2 regions of the Microbulbifer bruguierae genome follow, and region 2 is predicted to be linked to the other one. Evidence: predicted binding sites of a transcription regulator. Region 2 holds the regulator's gene; the other holds the start of a gene.

Region 1 (10,601 bases), 1.7 Mb from region 2:
CACCGGCGAGGGGACATGAAGATATCACTCGCAAATGAACTTGGATCCCTGGCCAGCGAATCCCGTAATCCCGACACTCTGGATATAGACCTGTTACCCACCACAGGGATTCTGGAAAAAATCAACGACGCCGATGCCAGCGTGCCCGGCGTGGTCCGCGAAGTGCTGCCGGAGGTTACAAAGGCGGTGAACGCCGTGGTCGAGGCATTCCGGTCCGGAGGGCGCTTGATCTATATGGGCGCCGGCACCAGCGGTCGCATTGGTCTGCTTGACGCGGTGGAGTGCCCTCCCACATACGGTGTTCCTGAAGGCATGGTGATCTCACTGATCGCCGGTGGCGAGGCTGCAGTTCACCGGGCGCAGGAAGGTGCGGAGGATAATCCCGAGCTGGGCGAGGCCGATCTGAAACGGATCGGATTGCAGAGTAAAGACGTCGTCGTTGGGATCGCCGCCAGCGGGCGCACCCCCTACGTCACCGGTGGTCTGCGTTACGCCCGCCGCCTCGGCTGCACCACTGTCGCCCTCGCCTGTAACAAGGCCGCAGCCATCGCCAACGAAGCGGACATCGCCATCCTTCCGGAAGTCGGCCCGGAAATTCTCACCGGTTCCACCCGCATGAAAGCCGGTACCGCGCAAAAGCTGGTTCTGAATATGATTACCACCGCCAGCATGATTCGCATGGGCAAAAGTTTTTACAATCTGATGGTGGATGTGAAGGCGACCAACCAGAAGCTGCTGGATCGCACCCGGCGTATCGTGGTGGAAGCGACCGGGGTTACCTACGATGAGGCGGACAGCGTGTTGGAGCAGTGCGACCACAATGCCAAGCTGGCCATTATGATGATATTGAGTGGGCTGGAACGCGAACCAGCAGAAGCCGCCCTCGACAAAGCACGCGGATTCTTACGGCTCGCGTTGCAGGCGGTCGATGAAAGCCACTGATGCACCCGGCTATTTCCTACGGCGAAGTAAAATACCCGCGCCCTAAAACCGGGACAGCATCGCCTCCGGTAATCCTCCCCACGCCGCTGACTGAAAAGTCGCTGACTGAAAGGTTACCGACTTAACAGTTGCCGAAACTTACTCTTCGGCGTGGTCGATGTCTTCTGAGGCTTCAGCAGTCTGATCCACGATTTCATCCGCAATCTCTGCGGCAGTTTCAACGGCGTCTTCACCGGCATCCTCGATGGCTTCGGCGGTTTCCTCCAGTGCCTCACCCATGGCTTCCGGCACATCGGCGAATACATCACCATCGACGGAGGCAGTCACGGCCTGAGCCGCATCACCGGCGTCCGCGGCCACAGACTTGGCCTCCGTCACTGCGGCATCCACCGCCTCAACGATGGCCTGTTCACCATCATCAACCTGCGGCGCAGCAGACTCCATATTGGCGTAGTAGAAATAACCGCCGATTGCGGCAATAGCGAGTGCGGGAACAACGAGCTTTTTCATAGTCTACCCCTGAGAGTGTTGTCTTATGGTTATATTTAAAGGCATTCAGCCTCTTCATTGTTCCACGGCACCAGCTGCGGAAATGTGACCAAAAACCCAAATTGATTGTCCCGCACGCGCCAACAAGGCAGAATTCAGACCTCATCCAACGGGACTGAACAGGCGAAACTGACAATATGCGAATTTCATCCATCCACTGCGGGTTCACCCTGTTTTGTTCTGCCATTCTGCTCGTACCCCCCATGTCACACGCAGAATCTCTCGCGGACAAGCTGCAGCAATGCAGCCAATTCAGTGACGACACCAAGCGGCTCGCCTGCTACGACGGAATTTCCGGCAACCTGCGCCAATACGCCGAACAACAATTCGGTCACGAACAGCAGGTGGCCCTGGAAGAGACCCCGGAGTCCATCACCGCAACCATCCGCGCGACTCAGGCGGGAGCCTACGACAAATACACCTTTACACTGGACAACGGCCAGGTCTGGCGCCAGATAGATAACACCAGAAATATCTGGAAAGGCGGCGAAGAGGTCATTCTCGAGCGCGGTGCCTTCGGATCCTTTTTTATGCGCAAGATCACCGGCGGCCGCTCGTTGCGGGTAAAACGCATTCAATAACGACCGTTTACCAATCACGATACGACTCACATCTTCAGGTCACTGGCGGCGTACTGGCGTGGCCGCCTCCATTTATACTTGCATACTTGCGGATCGCTATAACCAATACTGCTTTCCAGCTGACGGGCAATTACTTCTAGTGTCCATCAACACCTGCCAGCGCCCCGCTTCAACGCCAGACAAACCGATCAGTCAGACATTTTCCGACGCCTCTTTCAACCCTCATCTATAGTCAGTATGTCCGCATGGGAATTTGAGCGCCATGCATTAATCCTGCGAATGGATGACGCCGGTGGTTTTACGGCAAGTCGAACGGAGCGGGATTGCTGCACCGTTCGACCACAGTAGAAGGTTCAGACTTTGTCCCGAGTAAATATCAACTCAAGGGATGACGAATGGCTGAAGGACAGTAGCGACAATCTCGCCGGGAATGACTTCTCCCAGGAAGACCCGGAACAATCCATAGAGGGTCGCTCCGACCTGATTGAGGAGGATACCAACGGGGATTCCGCCGGCGAAAACGTCGGTACACCAATGCAGAACTACCTCAAGCATCTGTACCGACTGAACCTGTTAACACCTGAAGACGAACACACCACAACCTGCCTGCTGCGCGAACTGGAAGACAAGATTATCGCCCTGCTGCAAAAGCGCGGTATTACCCTTGTCGACCTGCGCAGCGAAGGTGTAGAACAGCGCGGCAGTACCGGAGCTTACGACCACGGCCTGATTATTGCCAAAGCGGAAGAGCTGCTCGCCAACGGAAAAATATCCAAGCGCGATCGCAGTTCCCTGCAGACCCTGATGAAACGCTTCAAGGAACAGCGCAAAAAACTGATCCAGTGCAATCTGCGCCTGGTCATTGCTATCGCCAAGCGGTTCCGCAATCCATCGGTACCGTTTATCGACCTGATTCAGGAGGGCAATGTCGGGCTGATGAAAGCGATCGAGCGCTTCAAGCCCCAGATGGGTTATCGCTTTTCCACCTATGCGTATTGGTGGATTCAGCAGGAAATTCAACTTACCTTGCGCCGTAACGATGACATGGTTCGCCAACCGGCCAATGTACAGGACGATTTGCGCAATATTTACCGCGCCATCAATCAGGTGCGATCGGAAGGTCTGCCCGCCTCCGATGAAAATATTGCCAAACAGACAGGGCTGGATCTGGAGCGGGTACAGAGCCTGTTAAAACTGCCGGGACCTACCGGTTCTCTGGACGACCCAATCTCCGACGATCAGAGCAGTACGCGGCTGGATTATGCGCCGGCCAGTGAACTGTTAAACACCGACGAGCTTGTCTCAAACCAGGAACTGGCCCAGAGGCTGCGCGATGCCGTCGCCAAATTGCCCCCCAGGCAGCGAACAGTACTGAGCCTACGCTATGGCCTGATTTCTGACCGGGACTGCTCTTTCCGGGTAATCGGCGAGCAACTGGGACTGAGCCAGGAGCGAGCACGGCAACTGCACTCGGATGCCCTGCGGCAGTTGAAGCGCCAGTGGCGATAGTTGTAGCAATGGCTGTGGCAAGCATTCAGTTCACTCTGACAGCCCACGCATTTGCGCTCCTTGTTCACTGACTACAGGGGCGGCACGGTCTCACCTTGCCGCCCCTGGACTATCCCCATGCCTCAAGCTTGCGATTATGGCGATCAGGGCTAATCTTGCTGAAGCAAGCCTTTGACAGCAATAACAGACAAAAGCCCATGCCCCGCTCCTGTATTTCTCCTATCTCTGTGCACCTGTACGCAACCCTGCTCCTTATCTTCGGCACCATACTGTCTCCGCTATCGCACGCCGAAAAAGGCAATCAGGAACTCATCCTCAGCGGTGGCAAAGGACTGGACAACACCCTGATTCAACAGAAGTCCATCGCCAGTGCAGAAATGCTGGGGGTCAACTGGTCCTACCAGTTTTACGACTATCCCGGCAAACACCGCCTGCAGTGGTGGGCCCAGGTGAGTTACAGCTATATGTGGGAGGACCATAAAGGAGACGAGCAAACCCAGCAGATCTGGGAACTGAAACCCGTATTACGCTGGTACCCTCGGCACGAAGCGCAAGGTCTGTTTGGAGAACTGGGTATTGGTGCGGCTTACCTTACCGAGCGCAGTTTCGGAGCCATTGATCTCTCCACCAACCTGAACTTTTCCCTGCACTTTGGCGCCGGCTATACCCTGCTCAATGGCAGTACGATTTCCCTCCGATACAGCCATTTCTCCAACGGCTACACCAACACCCCCAACCCGGGCTTCGACTTCGCATCGCTGAACTGGCACGTGCACTTCTAAACGATTGCGCCCAGGAGTTGCCCTGTCCACGATTGCACCCGCCAATACACGGGTACGCAATAAAACAGTCACAATACAATCAAATTCCTGTCATGGGCGGCGGCGAAAATGTCCTATTGCCGGACTGCTCCCCTCCAATCGCGGGCACAGTCGGTGACCTGGCGCCGTTTCGATACTGCGAATTTCGCCTATCACGCCTGAATAAAAAATCCACCGACGGCGCAATACATCGGACATGTAGCCGTATGATTGAAACCATCTGCCACCTGATTGCGAGCCGCGAACACGGCGGACTGGAAAAGCATGTAGCCGATCTCGCCCGCTGGCAGGCGCAAAATACCGGCGCCCGGGTGGCGGTGATCGCACACCCCCGCTACCTGACGACACTGGATGAAAACGTTCAGTTTATTCCACTGAACACGGACCGCAGTCGACATCACCCCAATCTCGTATGGCGATTGGCCAACCTGATTCGCAAAGGCGGTTACCAGATCACTCACGGCCACGGATCAAAAAGCGCTCAGCTACTGGCCGCAGTGCAACCTTACACGGAAACCCGCCGGGTCATTACCCGGCACAATGTTCGGCATCCCCGGGACAAGCTCGCGAGCGCGTTTGACGCCCGTATCGCCATCAGCCACAACTCGGTGGCAAATTCCAAACTGGACTGGAACATCATTCCCAACGGCGTAGAGATACCTCCAGTCCCCGCCAACCTACCGCTACTGCAATCGCTGCCTGCCAATAAGCAGACCGTGCTGGTGGCAAGCCGATTGATCAAGGCGCGCAATGTGGATCAACTGGTTGCCGCCATGCCGCTGCTACCTGACGTTTGCCTGATGGTACTCGGAGACGGCCCGGAAAAAGATCACCTGCAACAGCAGGTGGCGGCACTGAACCTGGAAGAGCGGGTGGAATTTTTCTCTGGCTGCGGTGCGATTGGCAATTTCATTCAGGCAGCCGATCTTGTCGTCGTTCCGACCTCCGCAGAGGGTGCACCTTATACGCTGATCGAGGCGCTATTGCACCGCAAACCGGTGATTGCCAATCGCGCCGGTGATGCGGTGGACTATCTTCCCCCGGAATATCTTCTGGAAACTCTCGAGCCGATGCACATCGCGGAAAAAATACGTGGTGCACTCCTAAACCCAACACTGCAGCAAGAGTTCACGCCACTGTTCGATCGCGCAGAACAGGAATTCACTCTGGACTCCATGGCCAAAGCAACCTGGCAGGTGTACACACAACTGATCGCCTGACCCGGCAACCGTCAAACCACTTCTGAGCCTGGCGCACCCGGCTGGGCCCCTGCGCGCTCAACATCGAGCAATGCATCAAACCAGCCCACCGCGCGGGCAGTGGTCTGCGCAAGGCTGAAGCCGTCGAAATGCACAGTTTCCGCGTTGCTCAGAATTTCACTAGACACACTGACGAGTTGCGCCACGTCGAGGCTGTCTACCACCCCTCGCGGAAAACAGTGTCGCAGAAGCTCAACACTGGTCCCCGAGGCAGCAATAGCGGGACAACCCATGGCCAACGCCTCCGCCACACTGCGCCCGTTGGAGAGAGCAGCATCGGCGAGGTCAAGGGTAAGTCGCGCGCTGCCATACAATTCACGCATATCCCGGCGCGCACCGAGGAACAGAACATATTCATTCAACCCCATGGATGCTGCCTGGCGTTCGAGAGCGCGAGCAAACTTTTCTTGCCCCGGTTCGACATCGCCAATCACCAGTCCGAAAACATCCTCCCGCTCCTGCTTCAGCGCCGCGATCAACTCGAGAAAACGTTGCTGCCCCCGGCCCGGTGCGACAGGCCCGGGGAGTAGTAACCAGTTGCGGCCCTCCAGTTGCGGAAAATCGTTCAGCAGGCGCTGGTGCCAATGTCCTGACACCTGGGCATGGCGATCCAGCTCTCTGGTATTTACCCCGCGGTATAGTGTGCGCGGATTGCCCTTGCCCGAAGTGTTCGAATCGGCCAACAAACTACCGAATTTTTGCTGTAATTCCTGCCCCAACCACTGAGACGCCGCCAGTACCAGCTCTCCGCGCGCCACCGCACTGCCGATGCCGCTGCTGAACAGCCCCCGCTTCCTTGAGCGCTCCTGACTCCAGGTCACCAGATGTGGACGACTCGCGACGGACATTTTTTTCCACACCATCCACCCGTGCCAGCAACACAATGGACCTCGCGCAAGAAGAATGTCCGGTTCCAGCGTAGTCAGTAGCTGGCGCAGTTTCCCGTGCAAACGAAAATTGAACTGCCGTTTGCGATCTACCGACAAGGTGAAATGCTGGCAGCCGTGCAATGTCAGGCGGGAAACCAAGGCCCCACCGGTGGAAATAACGATGGAGTCGTGCCCTTGTCGAGCCAGTTCCTGGGCAAATTCCAGGGCTTCATGAGCCTGTGCTCCGCCGGCCATTGCCGGTACCAGCTGAACTATTCGCATACTCCTACTTCACCCCGATTCACTGTGAAATTTACTCGCCCCCTGCCAGTACCCACCGTCGGAACCGGCGTTGATTGAAAATAATGCAAATTGAAATGGGGCCAACGACGAATTGTACCGCTGATATTTGCGCCACGACGCACAATTTTCGTATCGGAGAAGAAAGTCACAAATTTCGTGGTATACAGTACGACTTCTTCGGCGAAAGGGCGGAGTCTGGGAGAAGAAGAATTGTGACTTTTCCTACACGCCGTTGCAGCGCCACGCAGTATCTCTACCAACTGTCGTGACACTCGTGGCTAACGTAGTGAACAACGTATTGAACAACGTAGAAAGGAAACCCGAATGGCAACCCAAACCAGGAAAACCCACGCGCGCAGACACACCCAAGCCATGACAGACTGGTTTACCCGCGCCCTGCAGGCGCTGCTACTGTTACTCGTTTTTTGCCAGGCCCAGGCGGCCAATGACAAGGGACTGCTACTGGAAGCGAGCAAAGAGGGTCGCACCGTCTATTTGCTCGGATCCATACATCTGGCCGACAAAAGCTTCTATCCCCTCAGACCCGCCATTGAAGAAGCCTACAAAGACAGCCAGGCCCTGGTGGTGGAAGCCGATGTCATCGCCATGGAATCGGATCTGGCATTGCAGCAACAGGTTATGCTGGAATCCCTCTACCCACCGGGACAGAAGCTGAAGGACCACATTCCCGAAGATGTATACCGGCAGTTACAGGACTGGCTGCACAAACGCCAGTTGCCGGAAGAACATTTCAACCGCCTCCGTCCCGCTATCGCCATGATCACCCTCAGCCTGATTGAAATGCAGGCCCGCGGCCTGGATCCAAAGGCCGGTATCGACCGCCACTTTCTCAACCAGGCTCATCGCAACGACAAAACCACATTGGAACTGGAGAGCGTTTTGGGGCAACTACGCATGTTGAACAGTCTGGAAAGGCCGGAACTGTATCTGCAGCAGACCCTGGCGCAACTGGGCGAAATGGATAGCTTTGTACCGCGTATGACCGAAGCCTGGAAAAGCGGGGACCAGAGCAGGCTGCACGAACTGGTGATAAAAGAAAGCCTGCAGCAATACCCGGAGCTTGCCCAGCTCTTCGACCTACTGTTCTACCAGCGCAATGTCGAGATGGCAGAAAAAATCCGCCACTTCAGCAGACAGCACAAAAAACTGTTTGTGGTGGTGGGTGCCGGACACCTGGTTGGGGAAAAATCCGTTCCCTATTACCTGCAGGCGGCCGGTTTTGACATAAAACAGATCTGATCCCAACCGCCGACTCAGCAACCAGCACGTCGCTGAAAACACTTTTCAGCGGCGCCTCCTCTTTCCCCCCCCCCCGAAAATCTCCGCTGAAACTTGCCAGAACGACTTTTTCTGTGCGCTGCTAGACTGGTGAGGCAACCTGTTACCCCGAATTGTTACGTTTTTATTACAGGCGGTAATATTTATTTCTATGGGCGCCAAATATTTCAAAAATGTTTCCAATTTTTGACACACACCATCTACTGCTAGAATCCACCGCCATCAAAACAGCCATAAGACACGGGATATTCAACATGGACTGCCGCTATAAGAGCCTGATGGCCATCACCCTTACCAGCCTGCTCTCAAGCACTGCGGCCGCGGATCAAGCAACCACCAAGGGGAACCTGGAAATCAAGTCGGAGGACGGTAACTTTTCCGCATCCCTCGGCGGGCGTATTCATTTCGATACCTACCTGTTTGACACCGATCTGGAAGACCCTATCAGCACCACGGAATTCCGCCGCGCACGGATTACCCTGAAAGGCAACATCTATGCCTGGAGCTATGTACTCGAGCAGGACTTTACCGGTGGCGACACCCTGAGCGGCTATCGCGATGTGTATCTGGCCCACGAATTTCTCAACGGCGAAATCCGCATTGGCCAGTTCAAGCCCTTCCGCTCAATGGCGGAAATGACGAGCTCCAACGAGATAACCATGCTGGAACGCCCATTTTCAAGTGCCACGGGGCTCTACGAAGGCAACCAGTTCCAGCAGGGAATCGGCTGGACGGGTGTAATGGACTGCTTCACCGTCGGCATGATGGCGTTCAATCTGAGAGACGCAGGCACTCCGCGCAATGAGGGCGTGGGTGCGGCAGGGCGCGTGGCCTGGCATCCCATCAACACCGATGAAGCCACCTTTCACCTGGGTACTGCCATCAGCTACGAGAATGCCAACCAGGGCTCCCAGGCACTGATCGCGGAAGCCGACTACGCCGGCCGTCGCGGTCCATCACAGCTGATGGCAATGAGTCCAACCGGTGACGCATCTACCGCGTCACTGGAACTGGCCGGCAGCTATGGTCCGCTGTACCTCCAGGCGGAGTACGTCATCGGTGGACTCGAGGGAGATTATTACCTCTCAGAAGAAGCCTTCGCAGAGGAGTTTGGCGCGCCCGCCCCCTTTCCCTGTGATCCGGAATTCGGCTGCTATATCGACAACCAGACGATTCAAACCTGGTATATCCAGGGCAGCTGGATGCTGACGGGAGAACACAAGACTTACAGTAAGAAACGCGGCGCATTCAGCTCCGCCAAACCCAGCGGCGACGGGTTGTGGGGTGCGGCGTGGGAGCTGACATTCCGCTATGACACCATGGAAAACCGGGATATCAGCCATCTGCAGGCCCGTAGCACCATCATCGGCCTCAATATCTACGCCAATCGCAATGTCCGTTTCATGCTGAATTACATCATGGGTGACGACGATTTTACCGGCGACGATACCAATCAGTTTGGTGTGCGGGCACAGATTGGCTGGTAACTTCACTAATATCTGGCGATAAAAATGTCTGTACAAAAAAGGCGAGCCGCTGACTCGCCTTTTTTATTTTCAGTCTGCCCGAGGAATTACCCCACCTGCTGGGCCTTGGCTGGATCGAACACTTCCACCGCTGTCGCCGTATCCTGCACACTTACTTTTGGATTGTAAAAACGCTCTAGTGACTGCAACTTCACCTGATTTGCCTTGTTCACGTTCTCGTCCTTAACCGGCCCATAGCCGCGGATCAAATCGGGGTAACTGAGCAGTTCGATCGCAGCCGCGTGATTTTTTGTATTCAGTTTACCCACCACTTCATCGACCAACCGCTCATATTCACCAATCAGGGCGCGTTCCATTTTTCGCTCACGGGTGTACCCGAAGACATCCACCGCCGAGCCCCGCAAAAATTTCAATTTCGCCAGCAGGCGGAAAGCGTTCAGCATCCACCCCCCGAATTTCAATTTGCGCGGCCGGCCGGTATTTTTGTCAAACGGGCTCAGCAGTGGCGGGGCGAGATTGAATTCCAATTCAATATCACCCGAGAAATTCTCCTGTAGGGCCTCGACAAAACGAGGGTCGCTGTAAAGACGCGCGACTTCATATTCGTCTTTGTAGGCAAGTAATTTCGCGTAATTGTGTGCGACGGTTTCTGCCAACGCTTCACTGCCCGGGACCTTATAGATCTCCGCATCCCTTACCTTGTCTACCAGAGCCCGGTAGCGTCTCGCCAACCCGGCATTTTGATACCCGGTAAGGTGGTCCATGCGATGTGCAACCACAGCCTCCAGCCCCTGCGGAAGAGCCTTAGTTTTGCCCTTCGCCAGAAGCCGGTTCAGGACAGAGGGGTCCGCCGCCGCCAGACGCCCGGCCGCCAATCCCTGCAGATTTGCCTCCACCGCCACACCGTTGAGCCTTATGGCCTCACTGATCGCCTCGAGACCCAGCGGAATCAACCCTTTCTGCCAGGCGAAGCCAAGCATGA
Region 2 (10,601 bases):
GACCATTCCGGGTGCAGATCCTCAGCCAGGGCTGGCAAAACCCCCTGCTCGAAGAGCGCCGCGCCCTGAACCTCCGGGACAGAACCCGCGCGCTGGTGCGCGAAGTCCTCCTCTACGGCAGTGACAAAAACCCCTGGGTTTACGCCCGCAGTGTTCTTCCCGAACGCACACTCGCCGGCAAATCCCGCTATCTGCGCAACCTCGATAGCCGCCCCCTGGGGGAGCTCCTGTTCAGCCAGCCGGACATCCGCCGCGGCCCCATCGTACTCAACCGCCTAGCACGCAATCCGCGCTGTGCGCTGCCCGAGCTCAACGATTCCGAATCCAGTGCCTGGGGCCGCCGCTCCGCCTTCTGGCTCGGGGATAAACCCCTGCTGGTTGCAGAGACTTTCCTGAGCGGGTTCAATCCCCACAAACCACCCATGGCCTGAGCGGAAACCAACACCGGAAGCATCCTATGCAATTGATCAGCCAACAGATTCAGCAGCGCTGGCCGACGGCACTGCCCTACTGGCAGCTCGCCCGCCTCGACCGTCCCATTGGCTCGCTGCTGTTGCTGTGGCCCACTTGGTGGGCGCTGTGGATCGCTGCCGGCGGCTGGCCCGGGTTGCACTTGTTTGCGGTTTTCTCACTCGGTGTAGTCCTCACCCGCGCTGCCGGTTGTGCAGTCAACGACTTTGCCGACCGCAATATCGACGGCCACGTCAAACGCACCCGACAGCGCCCACTGGCGACCGGCGCAGCCACCACCAGGGGTGCGCTGCTGCTGTTTACCGGCCTGATGCTACTGGCGTTTCTGCTGGTGCTGACCACCAACCGGTTGACGGTGCTCCTGTCTCTGGCGGCGCTGGCGCTGGCCTTTTGCTACCCTTTCGCCAAACGCTACACCCATATGCCCCAGGTGGTACTGGGCGCGGCCTTCAGTATGGGCATTCCCATGGCGTTTGCCGCGGTAAGCGGGGAAATTCCACCGCTGGCGTGGCTGATTTTTACCGCCAATCTGCTGTGGACGGTGGCCTATGACACTTTCTACGCCATGGTGGACCGCGACGACGATCTCCGCATCGGCGTCAAATCCACTGCAATCCTGTTTGGAGAGATGGACAGGCTGATGACCGGCTGTCTGCAGGCAATGGTCATCGTAGCGCTGCTGATGCTGGGCGGCCGCGCGGAACTGGGCGCGCTGTTTTATTGCGGCCTGGCCGTTGCCGCGGGGCTTTTCGGCTACCAGCAGTGGCTCATCCGGGAGCGCGAGCGTGACCGCTGCTTCCAGGCGTTTTTAAACAATAACTGGGCGGGCGCCGCGGTCTTTGCCGGTATATTTCTCCATTATCTGACCCGTTGAATCCCTTTTTCATTGGCTTTTCACTGCCTGCCGCTGCTACTCGGTACGACTGTCATATATTTGTCATTAAAGTGACGTTAAATGACCGCTTAAAAATTAATGTCAGACGAGTGACAGCAAACCATTGGGGTATGGCAGGCAGATGCACAGCAAGACGATTCTAATAGTCGACGACGAAGCACCGGTGCGGGATATGTTGCGGGTGGCGCTGGAGATGGCGGACTACCGCTGCCTGGAAGCGGAAAATGCCCAGGAAGCCCACGCGCTGGTAATCGACGAGAAGCCGGATCTGATTCTGCTGGACTGGATGCTGCCGGATGTATCCGGTGTGGAACTCGCCCGCCGCCTGAAACGGGATGAACTGACGTCCTCCCTGCCGATCATCATGCTGACAGCGAAAGGGGAGGAGGACCACAAGATCAAGGGGCTGGAGACCGGCGCTGACGATTACATCACCAAGCCGTTTTCTCCCCGCGAGCTGGTGGCCCGCCTCAAGGCGGTGTTGCGCCGCACGGGCCCGAGTACGCCGGAAGAACCGTTGACTGCCGGCGGCCTGGTACTGGATCCGATCAGCCACCGGGTAACCATCCACGGCAGCCCGGTGGAGATGGGCCCCACCGAATTCCGCCTGCTGACATTTTTCCTTTCCCACCAGGAGCGCGCCTATACCCGCACCCAGTTGCTGGACCACGTGTGGGGTGGCAACGTGTACGTGGAAGAGCGCACCGTGGATGTGCACATCCGCCGCCTGCGCAAAGCTCTCACTGTCGATGGCCACGAACGCTACATCCAGACCGTGCGCGGTACCGGTTATCGCTTTTCTGTACAGACTGTGGAAAGAGTGTAACCATCTCCCTACGCAATTTTCGGGCATTCCGCGAAGCGTCGCGGAAAGTCCGGTGCTTTGCCTTCGCATAAAGTACGCAGGTGCACTGAACTCCGGTCAATGCACCCCAAAACAAGATGGCCGAACCATCATGCTCGATCGCAGTATTGGCGAGTTCTCGCGCTTCATCGTAATCGCCCTCGGCACCACCATTTTTGGTTTTTCCTCTGGTCACTGGTGGCTGGCACTGTGTGTCGGCCTCGCGGTTTACCTGTTCTGGCTGCTGTGGCAACAGAACAGTTTCGACCGCTGGCTGAGTAACGGACGGCGCGGGCCGGCGCCGACAGCGTTCGGGGTGTGGGGTGATATTTCCGATGATTTCTATCGCCTGCAGCGTCGTCACCGCAAGGAAAAGCAAAAGCTCCACGCGATGCTACGGCGGGTACAGGACAGCACCAGTGCCCTGCGTGAGGGCATTGTGGCACTGGAGGATGAGGGCAATCTGGCGTGGTGGAACCCGGCGGCGGGGCAGATGCTGCGGCTGCAGCCGGACGACGCCGGACAGCCACTGGTGAACTTTATCCGCGATCCGCGTTTTGTGGAGCACATACACCTGCGCATGCGCCGACACAACCATAGCGCCCAGGAACCGATCACGTTGCCGGCGCCCGGGGATGATTCCCGTATCCTGACATTGGAAGTCACCCGTTTCGGACAGGACGAGGCGCTGGTTATCGTGCGCGATGTGACACGGCTGCACAATCTGGAGCAGATGCGACGGGATTTTGTGGCGAATGTCTCTCACGAGTTGCGCACGCCGCTGACGGTAATCGCGGGCTATCTGGAAACCTTGCAGGCCAGTGGCATGGCGCCGCAAAAATGGGAGCGACCGCTGATGCAGATGAGCGAGCAGACGGTACGCATGACCAGCCTGGTGAATGATCTGCTGCTTCTGGCGCGACTGGAGACTTCGGAGCGCGACAGCGGCCGCGACCGGGTGTCAGTGCGCGAGCTGATGGAGCGGGTGGCCGGCGAGGCCAGATCCCTGAGTGGTGGACGCCACGATATTGCCGTAGCCTGTGAACAGGACAACATCATTACCGGCGATGCTGGCGAATTACACAGCGCTTTTGCAAACCTCGCGTTTAATGCGGTCAAGTACAGCCCCGACGGCGGCCCCATTGAGCTGCGCTGGAAAACCGACACAGACGGCGGCCACTTCGCGGTGAAGGACTGCGGTATCGGCATCGACTCACTGCATATCCCGCGCCTGACCGAGCGCTTTTACCGGGTGGATGCGGGCCGCTCGCGAGAAAGTGGCGGCACCGGCCTGGGGCTCGCTATCGTCAAGCATGTGCTGCTGCGGCACAGTGCCAACCTGAGCGTCACCAGTACCCCGGGGCGCGGCAGTACCTTTACCCTCAACTTCCCCCCGCAGAAACTGACCCCAGGCAGCTCTGCCTGATCCCCAGTGGATCCGGTTGTGGACTACCCGCAACAAACCAGTTCAAACCGACACAAATCAAAAAGGGGCCCGCAGGCCCCTTTCGTATAACAGTCTTAATACAGACCGGGAACGCTTACAGTTCGATACCAAACTGTACCGCCGCGCCGTAAGTATTGTCGGAGGCCTGGATCGCGGACACGTGCAGGTGGAGCACATCGAACGGGCTGAAGCCGATACCAGCGGTGAGCGCGTCTTCGTAGGTGCCTTCCATGTCGTGGCGATAACCTACCCGCAGCTGGGCCCAATCGAACAGGTCCATTTCGATGCCCAGGCGGGCATTCTGGGTAGCGCCGGCACCGTCAAACAGCTCCGTGGTGGTCAGATCCACGTCGGCGAGCACGGTGAAAATTTCTCCGGTGTAGCCGAAACCTGCGGTTACCAGCGGTTCCAGTTGAATTTCCATGTCACCGCTCAGGGTTTCGTATTCCTGGGCGAGGGCGTTGCGCACGGACAAACCACCCTGCAGCGCCCCCCAATTGATGGTGGCACCGAGGTCGACGTTGAAATTGGTGTGCTCCAGCGCGTAATCCTCATACTCGACATCATCACCCTCAAAATCGGCGACGACTTCGCTGTATTCGAAGGTTTCCACACGCTGATGTTTCGGTGTTATACCGAGGGAAACCAGGGTCTCGCCGAACGTGAATTCGCGCGCGAGGGCAATGCCGATTTCCTGCATCCGGTAGCCTTTGATCGCGGCCTCGGTCATCAGGTCGTCGCCATCGATGATCAGGTCGTCTTCGCTTGGCGGGTTGTTAATATCGATATCAAGGTAGCGGTCGCCAAAGTTGCTCAGAAAATCAACATCTTCTTCCGCAAGCTCGAGCTCGGTGGCAACAAAACCTGACTCGCGCACAAACAGTAGTGCAGAAGCGGCACTGTTGGGGATGGCAATGGTCAGCTGAGCGCCCACGTCCAGGGTCAGACGGCCCCGGTCCATCTGCTGCAACTGATCCAGCAGGTAATCCGCATCGTCCTGGGTCGCGTACATTTCTTCGATTTCATCGAGATAGTCGGTCAGGTTTTCCGCGGAATCGATGAAATCGTTGACGTCATTGGCCAGCAGCCCCACATCCACAGTGAATGCGAAATCGTCATTTTCCTTGAAATTAGTGGCGGTGGCCGGATTGATCAGCGCACTGTAGGTGTAATCGCCACCGGCAGCGCCGGCACCGCCCATAGAGGTGCCACGCCCGGAAAATACCTCTGCGGCTACCGGTGCCGCCCCCAGAATAGCCCCCGCAGCAACCATGCTGGCAATTTGGTTCTTGGTCCACATGTTTAACCTGTTCCTTGTATAGATTCGCGTCAGAAGTTCTTTTTGTAAGCCGATCATTAGAATATTTGGCACAGGAAAAATACCCGCCAAAATCGGTCGTGGCAATGGCTCTTTTGGACTATTTGGCAAAATATCCGTGACGTATATCACTTTACTGGTGGAGCTGCGGGCAGGTTGTAGCGAGGCACATAAAAAAGCCCCATTGTGGGGCTTTTATCAAAATCGGAGGGCTGCAGGGCGCTTACTCAAGCTCCTGCAGGCGACGTTCCTGTCCGCCTGCGCGGTAGTGCACCGGCTGATCGCCACTCACCGGCTCAGAAGTTCTCTGCACCGTGATATGCACCAGTTTTCGGACGCTGTCACGAATCAGCAGGTGCTCGCGCCCCTCGTCATCCACTGGCAGATTGCGCTCGCCGATAAGGCCATCCCGCAGGGCGCGCAACTGCGGCACATCGCGATAGCGATCCAGATCCTTGGACAGCTTTTGCTTCATGCGCTCGGACTCATGCAATGCGGCGGCAGTCTCGCGGTATTTGGCGAAGAAAAAAACAGCGGCGATGGCGGCGACAACCGCGAGAGAGGTTTCAAACCATGGGGGCATAATGCGCTCCTTTTAATACGTTCTTCCAGATAGGTTCTTCAACTTCATGGGTGTTGCAGGCACTTGCCTACAGGCCGGCCCCTACAACAGCGTGAGTGATCAGGTTCGCGATCGTTGCCACACCATGAGCTGGTTGTTCGCTGGCAGAAAATTGTTTTCTACTCGACTCAGGTCCTGGGCCGCGGCGAGCAGGTCCAGCCACTCCAGGTCGCGAATACCCCGCAGCGGGTCCTGCTCTTTTAACCAAACGTCAAACCCTGCATTGCCCGGGCCTATGTATTCACCGGCGATCTTTACCGGGCCATAGACAATCAACTGACCACCGGGCTCCAGTATCTGCGGCAAGCGGCGAAAGAAAATCTCCACCGCAGCTGCGGGCATGATGTGCAGTGTATTGGCGGTGAACACCGTATCCACCTGCAGCTCAGGCCAGGTCCCGGTGACATCCAGTTCCAGTGACGGCGGCAGATTGTCCGCCGGGCGGTGGGCAAGCCAGGCCTGAACCTCGTGCAGGTTTTCCCGGCGCTCGGAGGTCTGCCAGGTAAGCTGTGGCAGCCGTGGGGCAAAGTATGTAGCGTGCTGCCCGGTACCACTGCCCACTTCCAGCACTCTGCGGCTGTGTGCCAGCAAACGCTCCAGCTCCTGGAGAATCGGCTCGCGGTTGCGCCCGGTGGAGGGGGCGTCCGGCAGCTTGCCGTCATCCCTCTCAGGCCGACTGCTCATCACGCAGGAATACCCAGTCGTTGCCTTTGGAGTTTTCTTCGCTGAAATAGTAACCGGCGACGTCGAAGTCTTTCAGTTGCTCCGCCTTTTTTACCCGCTGGTCGATGGCCCAGCGGCTCATCATGCCGCGGGCCTTTTTGGCAAAGAAACTGATCATCTTGTACTGGCCGTTTTTCCAGTCCTTGAAGTGGGGCGTAATCACGTCCGCATCCAGATTTTTGGTCTGCACCGATTTGAAGTATTCATTGGAGGCAAGATTGACCAGTTCGCGGCTCTTCAGCGCGGCGAGCTGTGCATTGAGTGCCGCGGTGATGCTGCCACCCCAGAATTCGTACAGGTTCTTCCCCTTGCTGTTGGCGAATTTCGTACCCATTTCCAGGCGGTAGGGCTGCATCAGGTCCAGCGGACGCAGCAGGCCGTAAAGACCGGAGAGCATGCGCAGGTGTTTCTGGGCAAAGGCGAAATCCCGCTTGTGCAGGGTTTCCGCGGCAAGCCCGGTGTACACATCCCCTTTGAATGCCAGCAGCGCCGGGCGTGCATTGTCATCATTAAATGGGCGCTTCCAGTTGTGAAAGCGGTCGTAGTTGAGCACGCCCAGCTTGTCGGAAATCTTCATCAGCGCAGAAATGTCCTGGGGACTCAGCGATTTCAGCTCTTTGATCAGGGCTGCGGATTCCTTGAGGAAATCCGGTTGGGTAGTTTCCAGCTGCGGGATTTCACTCTCGTAATCCAGGGTTTTGGCGGGGGAAATTACAATCAGCATACAGCGAGCTCTAAATTAAATTTTCGGCCTGTTTAGGCTCAGAAAGCGTAGCGAGTGGGTGGCTGGTGGTGACCGCCAGAGCGCAACAACCGGAGCGTACTTACCCTACGTGAGGATTGTGACCGGGCTGGCGTACCAGCACCGCCGGGCGCTGCCAGGTGCACGCGCAGTAGCTTTTATTCGGGCTTGAGAATGTCCTGCCACCAATTCAACGGCGTCTGCCCATCCACCGGATCGTACACATTGCCGTAATACCAAACGCTGTTGGCACCATCGCAGACACTGTTGAGCATCTTCTCGATCTCGGCGAAACCGCAGCTGACATGAATGCTGTAAACCAGCAGTCGCGGGCTCTCCAGATCCAGTTCGCCACCGAGCTTCTCCAGTTCCGGGGTCAGCTGGTCTGACAGCTTGGTACTGTCACCGCGGCTGAACACCCGCACCGCCAGGTTGCCGGAGCGCTTTACCAGCTCGAAGCTGGGCTTGTCTGGATCTGTGCGATCGACCTTGATGGTGTCGCCACTGGCGATACCCTTGATAAAGGCCGGGGACCGCACCAGCTGTACGCTGTCGTCTTCGTTGACCCGCACCTGCAACCGCTCTACCACCGGCTCGCCGTCCGGATTGGTGCCGGCAAATAATTCGATAATCTGCAGCGCACTCGCCATAATCTCGCTCTCCCGACTGTGTACAATGGCTTCAATTATTTGCTGTCAAAACATCACTGGCGAGCGGCTGAGCGTGGCCGCCCGCGAAGCAGCTTTGAATCGACCATTATACAGGGAGAGATCTATGATTCCGCGTTCAATTGCAAATCGGCTCCTGGCCAGCGCCATTGCAGCCTCACTGGCTGCCGGTCTCGCTGGCTGTGCGGTCAACCCGGTGACCGGCAAGAAAGAGCTATCGCTGTTGTCCCAGAGCCAGGAGGTGGCACTGGGTGCAGAGCAATACCCGAAAGCTCAGCAGACCCAGGGTGGTGAGTACCAGATTGACCCCGCATTGCAGAGCTATGTGAGCAACGTGGGCCAGAAACTGGCAAAGGTTTCCGACCAGCCACAGCTGCCTTATGAGTTCGTGGTTCTGAACAACTCGGTACCCAACGCCTGGGCGTTGCCCGGAGGCAAGATCGCGGTCAATCGCGGGCTGCTGGTGCTACTGGAAGATGAGGCGGAGCTGGCCGCGGTTCTGGGGCACGAGATTGTGCACGCGGCAGCGCGTCACTCCGCTGCCGCGATGTCCCAGCAACAGATCCTGGGTGCCGGTATTGCCATTCTTGGGGCGACCACCAAAGACACTGCCTATGGCGACCTGATCTCCCTCGGCAGCCAGTTTGGCGGCTCCGCCTATATCGCCAAGTACGGCCGCGATAACGAACTGGAGTCCGACCGCTACGGGATGAAATACATGGCCGCCGCGGGCTATGACCCACAGGGCGCGGTGCGCCTGCAGGAGAAATTCGTACAACTGTCGAAAGGCAACCAGGCCAGCGGTCTGGATGCACTGTTTGCCAGCCACCCACCGTCGCAGTCGCGGGTCAACGCAAATATCGAGCACGCCAAAAAACTGTCCGCAGGCACCGTCAATCGCAACCAGTACCAGAAGGCGATTGCGCAACTGAAACAAGATGCGGATGCGTACAAGAGTTACGACGATGCCGTCGCCGCAGTAAAGAACAAGAATTACGATCGCGCGCTGACCCTCACCCGGCAGGCACAGAAGCAACAGCCGAGAGAAGCCGCTTTCTACGCACTGGAAGGTGATCTACTGGCGCAGAAAAAACAGTACCAGTCGGCGCTACAGTCCTACGAGATGGCGGTACAGAAAAATCCGACCCTGTTTTCCAACTGGCTGATGCGCGGCATGCTGAACGCGCAACTGAAAAACTACACCGCCGCCGAGCGCGACCTCAATCGCTCCACCCGCCACCTGGATACCGCGCACGCGCACTACTATCTTGGGCAGGTGTATGAACAGCAGGGCAATACCAAAAGCGCACTGAGCCAGTATCAAATCGCCGCTGAGGACAGTGGCGATATCGGCACCAAAGCGCAGGCACGGGTACAGGCGCTGGGCAACCAGGGATAAAATTTCCAGGCACAAAAAAAGGCGGGCGAAGAAATTCGCCCGCCTTTTTTATTGGTCATTTTCCGCAGAGAAAATTACAGCTGGACGGTAACCCCGATGCTGAAAATATCCGCATCGTTAAAATCGCGATTGGAGCCGTAAGCGACTTTGCCCGCAACGTTGCGGTTGAAGAAATGGGTAGCGTCGATGAAATAGGTATCGTCCTCACCGTAGCCGCCGCCAACAGAGGTATTTTCGTTGAAGTAGAACTCGACTTCACCAAACCAGTTCAGATCGGAATTGTCGCTGTCCTGAAGACCCAAACCTGCCGTCAGGTACTGGCCACCGGCCAGCGCGGTGAAATACTTGGTGGACACACTGCGGTAATCAAAATCGTCACCAATTTCTGCGGTGAAACCGATGTAATCCGTTGCCGTCAGCTGATGATTATATTTACCGCGAACATACAGATCGGTGCTTTCATCTTCGCGTTTTACCGCCTCGATTTCGCCGAGCAAATTCGGTGAAAACAGGAAGCCCACGCCGGCACTGTAGTCTGTGGAGAAGTCATCATCCGCCAGTTCACCAAACAGTTTCCACTGGCCGGTGTAGTATTCACCACCAAGTGTCAGAACGTCATTGTCACCTACATCGGTGTCGATCGCAGCGAGACCGCCGTAGATATTGTTGACCGGAAGAATATAGGAAAACTCTTTGCGCGGGCCCAGAGAGTTCAGGGCACCGAAATAGTACTGGGACTGCAAGCTCAGGATGTCGGCGTCAAAGTTACCGTAGTCCGCGGAAATAAAATCGACGTCGGTAAAGGATTGGTACTGATCAGCACCGGCAACGGCAGAGGCCAGCATAAGCGGAAGTGCGAACTTGAAGTTCATGGAATTATTCCCTGTTAATTGACATCACTTTAGCGCCCCCGTGACTTTCCAGGGCGTCATCGGCGCGGATTCTAATGCAAAGAAAAATTACTGCGCGATCAAAAGAATTAATTGTGACTGGCGTCGCAACGCAACTGAGATTCAGGTAAATACGTTACCGCAGACAGGGGAGAGTATGTTGCTGAACAGCTGAACCAAGTCTGAACGATGAGGAGAGTCCGGCGAGGGGAATGTGGCGAGGAGAATTTTTTGGCGCGGGATGGTACAAACCTGAGAACTCGCAGGTCGTGCTCAGCAATAAGCCTCATAAAATAAAAAAGGCCGCGAAAGCGGCCTATTTTTGGGAAAAGTTACGCATGCTCAACGCAAATTGCTTTCGTTACCGTGGCGTATATCGGTACCTTTCACCAGGTAGACTACCTGCTCACAGATATTCTTGGCATGATCGCCAATGCGCTCGAGGGAGCGCAGCGTCCACAGCACGTTGATCACCCGGGAGATACTGCGGGGATCCTCCATCATGTAAGTAATCAGCTCGCGCACGGCACTGCGGTAGTCCATATCGACCTGCTCATCTTCGGCGAGGGTTGTCATTGCAGC

What was found. The regulator PhoB, encoded in region 2, activates phosphate uptake and scavenging genes when phosphate is short. The targets are predictions, from matches to a motif close to TGTCATAAANNTGTAACA.
Region 1: PVT68_RS00295 (OprO/OprP family phosphate-selective porin) is a predicted target of PhoB. The motif match lies at 8,247-8,264, and genes of this name have one in related genera.

Annotation. Positions count from the first base shown of each region.
Region 1 is NZ_CP118605.1:66,474-77,074, reverse strand. Features, by position in the region: gene murQ (N-acetylmuramic acid 6-phosphate etherase) at 16-942, shown strand; gene PVT68_RS00330 (hypothetical protein) at 1,081-1,452, opposite strand; gene PVT68_RS00325 (hypothetical protein) at 1,695-2,072, shown strand; gene PVT68_RS00320 (sigma-70 family RNA polymerase sigma factor) at 2,433-3,581, shown strand; gene PVT68_RS00315 (acyloxyacyl hydrolase) at 3,779-4,363, shown strand; gene PVT68_RS00310 (glycosyltransferase family 4 protein) at 4,609-5,622, shown strand; gene PVT68_RS00305 (glycosyltransferase) at 5,634-6,812, opposite strand; gene PVT68_RS00300 (TraB/GumN family protein) at 7,158-8,093, shown strand; gene PVT68_RS00295 (OprO/OprP family phosphate-selective porin) at 8,387-9,619, shown strand; gene PVT68_RS00290 (indolepyruvate ferredoxin oxidoreductase family protein) at 9,706-10,601, opposite strand, start outside.
Region 2 is NZ_CP118605.1:2,824,897-2,835,497, reverse strand. Features, by position in the region: gene PVT68_RS11810 (chorismate--pyruvate lyase family protein) at 1-431, shown strand, start outside; gene ubiA (4-hydroxybenzoate octaprenyltransferase) at 458-1,345, shown strand; gene phoB (phosphate regulon transcriptional regulator PhoB) at 1,488-2,192, shown strand; gene phoR (phosphate regulon sensor histidine kinase PhoR) at 2,323-3,636, shown strand; gene traF (conjugal transfer protein TraF) at 3,752-4,957, opposite strand; gene PVT68_RS11785 (hypothetical protein) at 5,199-5,558, opposite strand; gene PVT68_RS11780 (DUF938 domain-containing protein) at 5,658-6,281, opposite strand; gene yaaA (peroxide stress protein YaaA) at 6,265-7,044, opposite strand; gene PVT68_RS11770 (DUF4265 domain-containing protein) at 7,221-7,712, opposite strand; gene PVT68_RS11765 (M48 family metalloprotease) at 7,837-9,129, shown strand; gene PVT68_RS11760 (putative porin) at 9,204-10,001, opposite strand; gene phoU (phosphate signaling complex protein PhoU) at 10,362-10,601, opposite strand, start outside.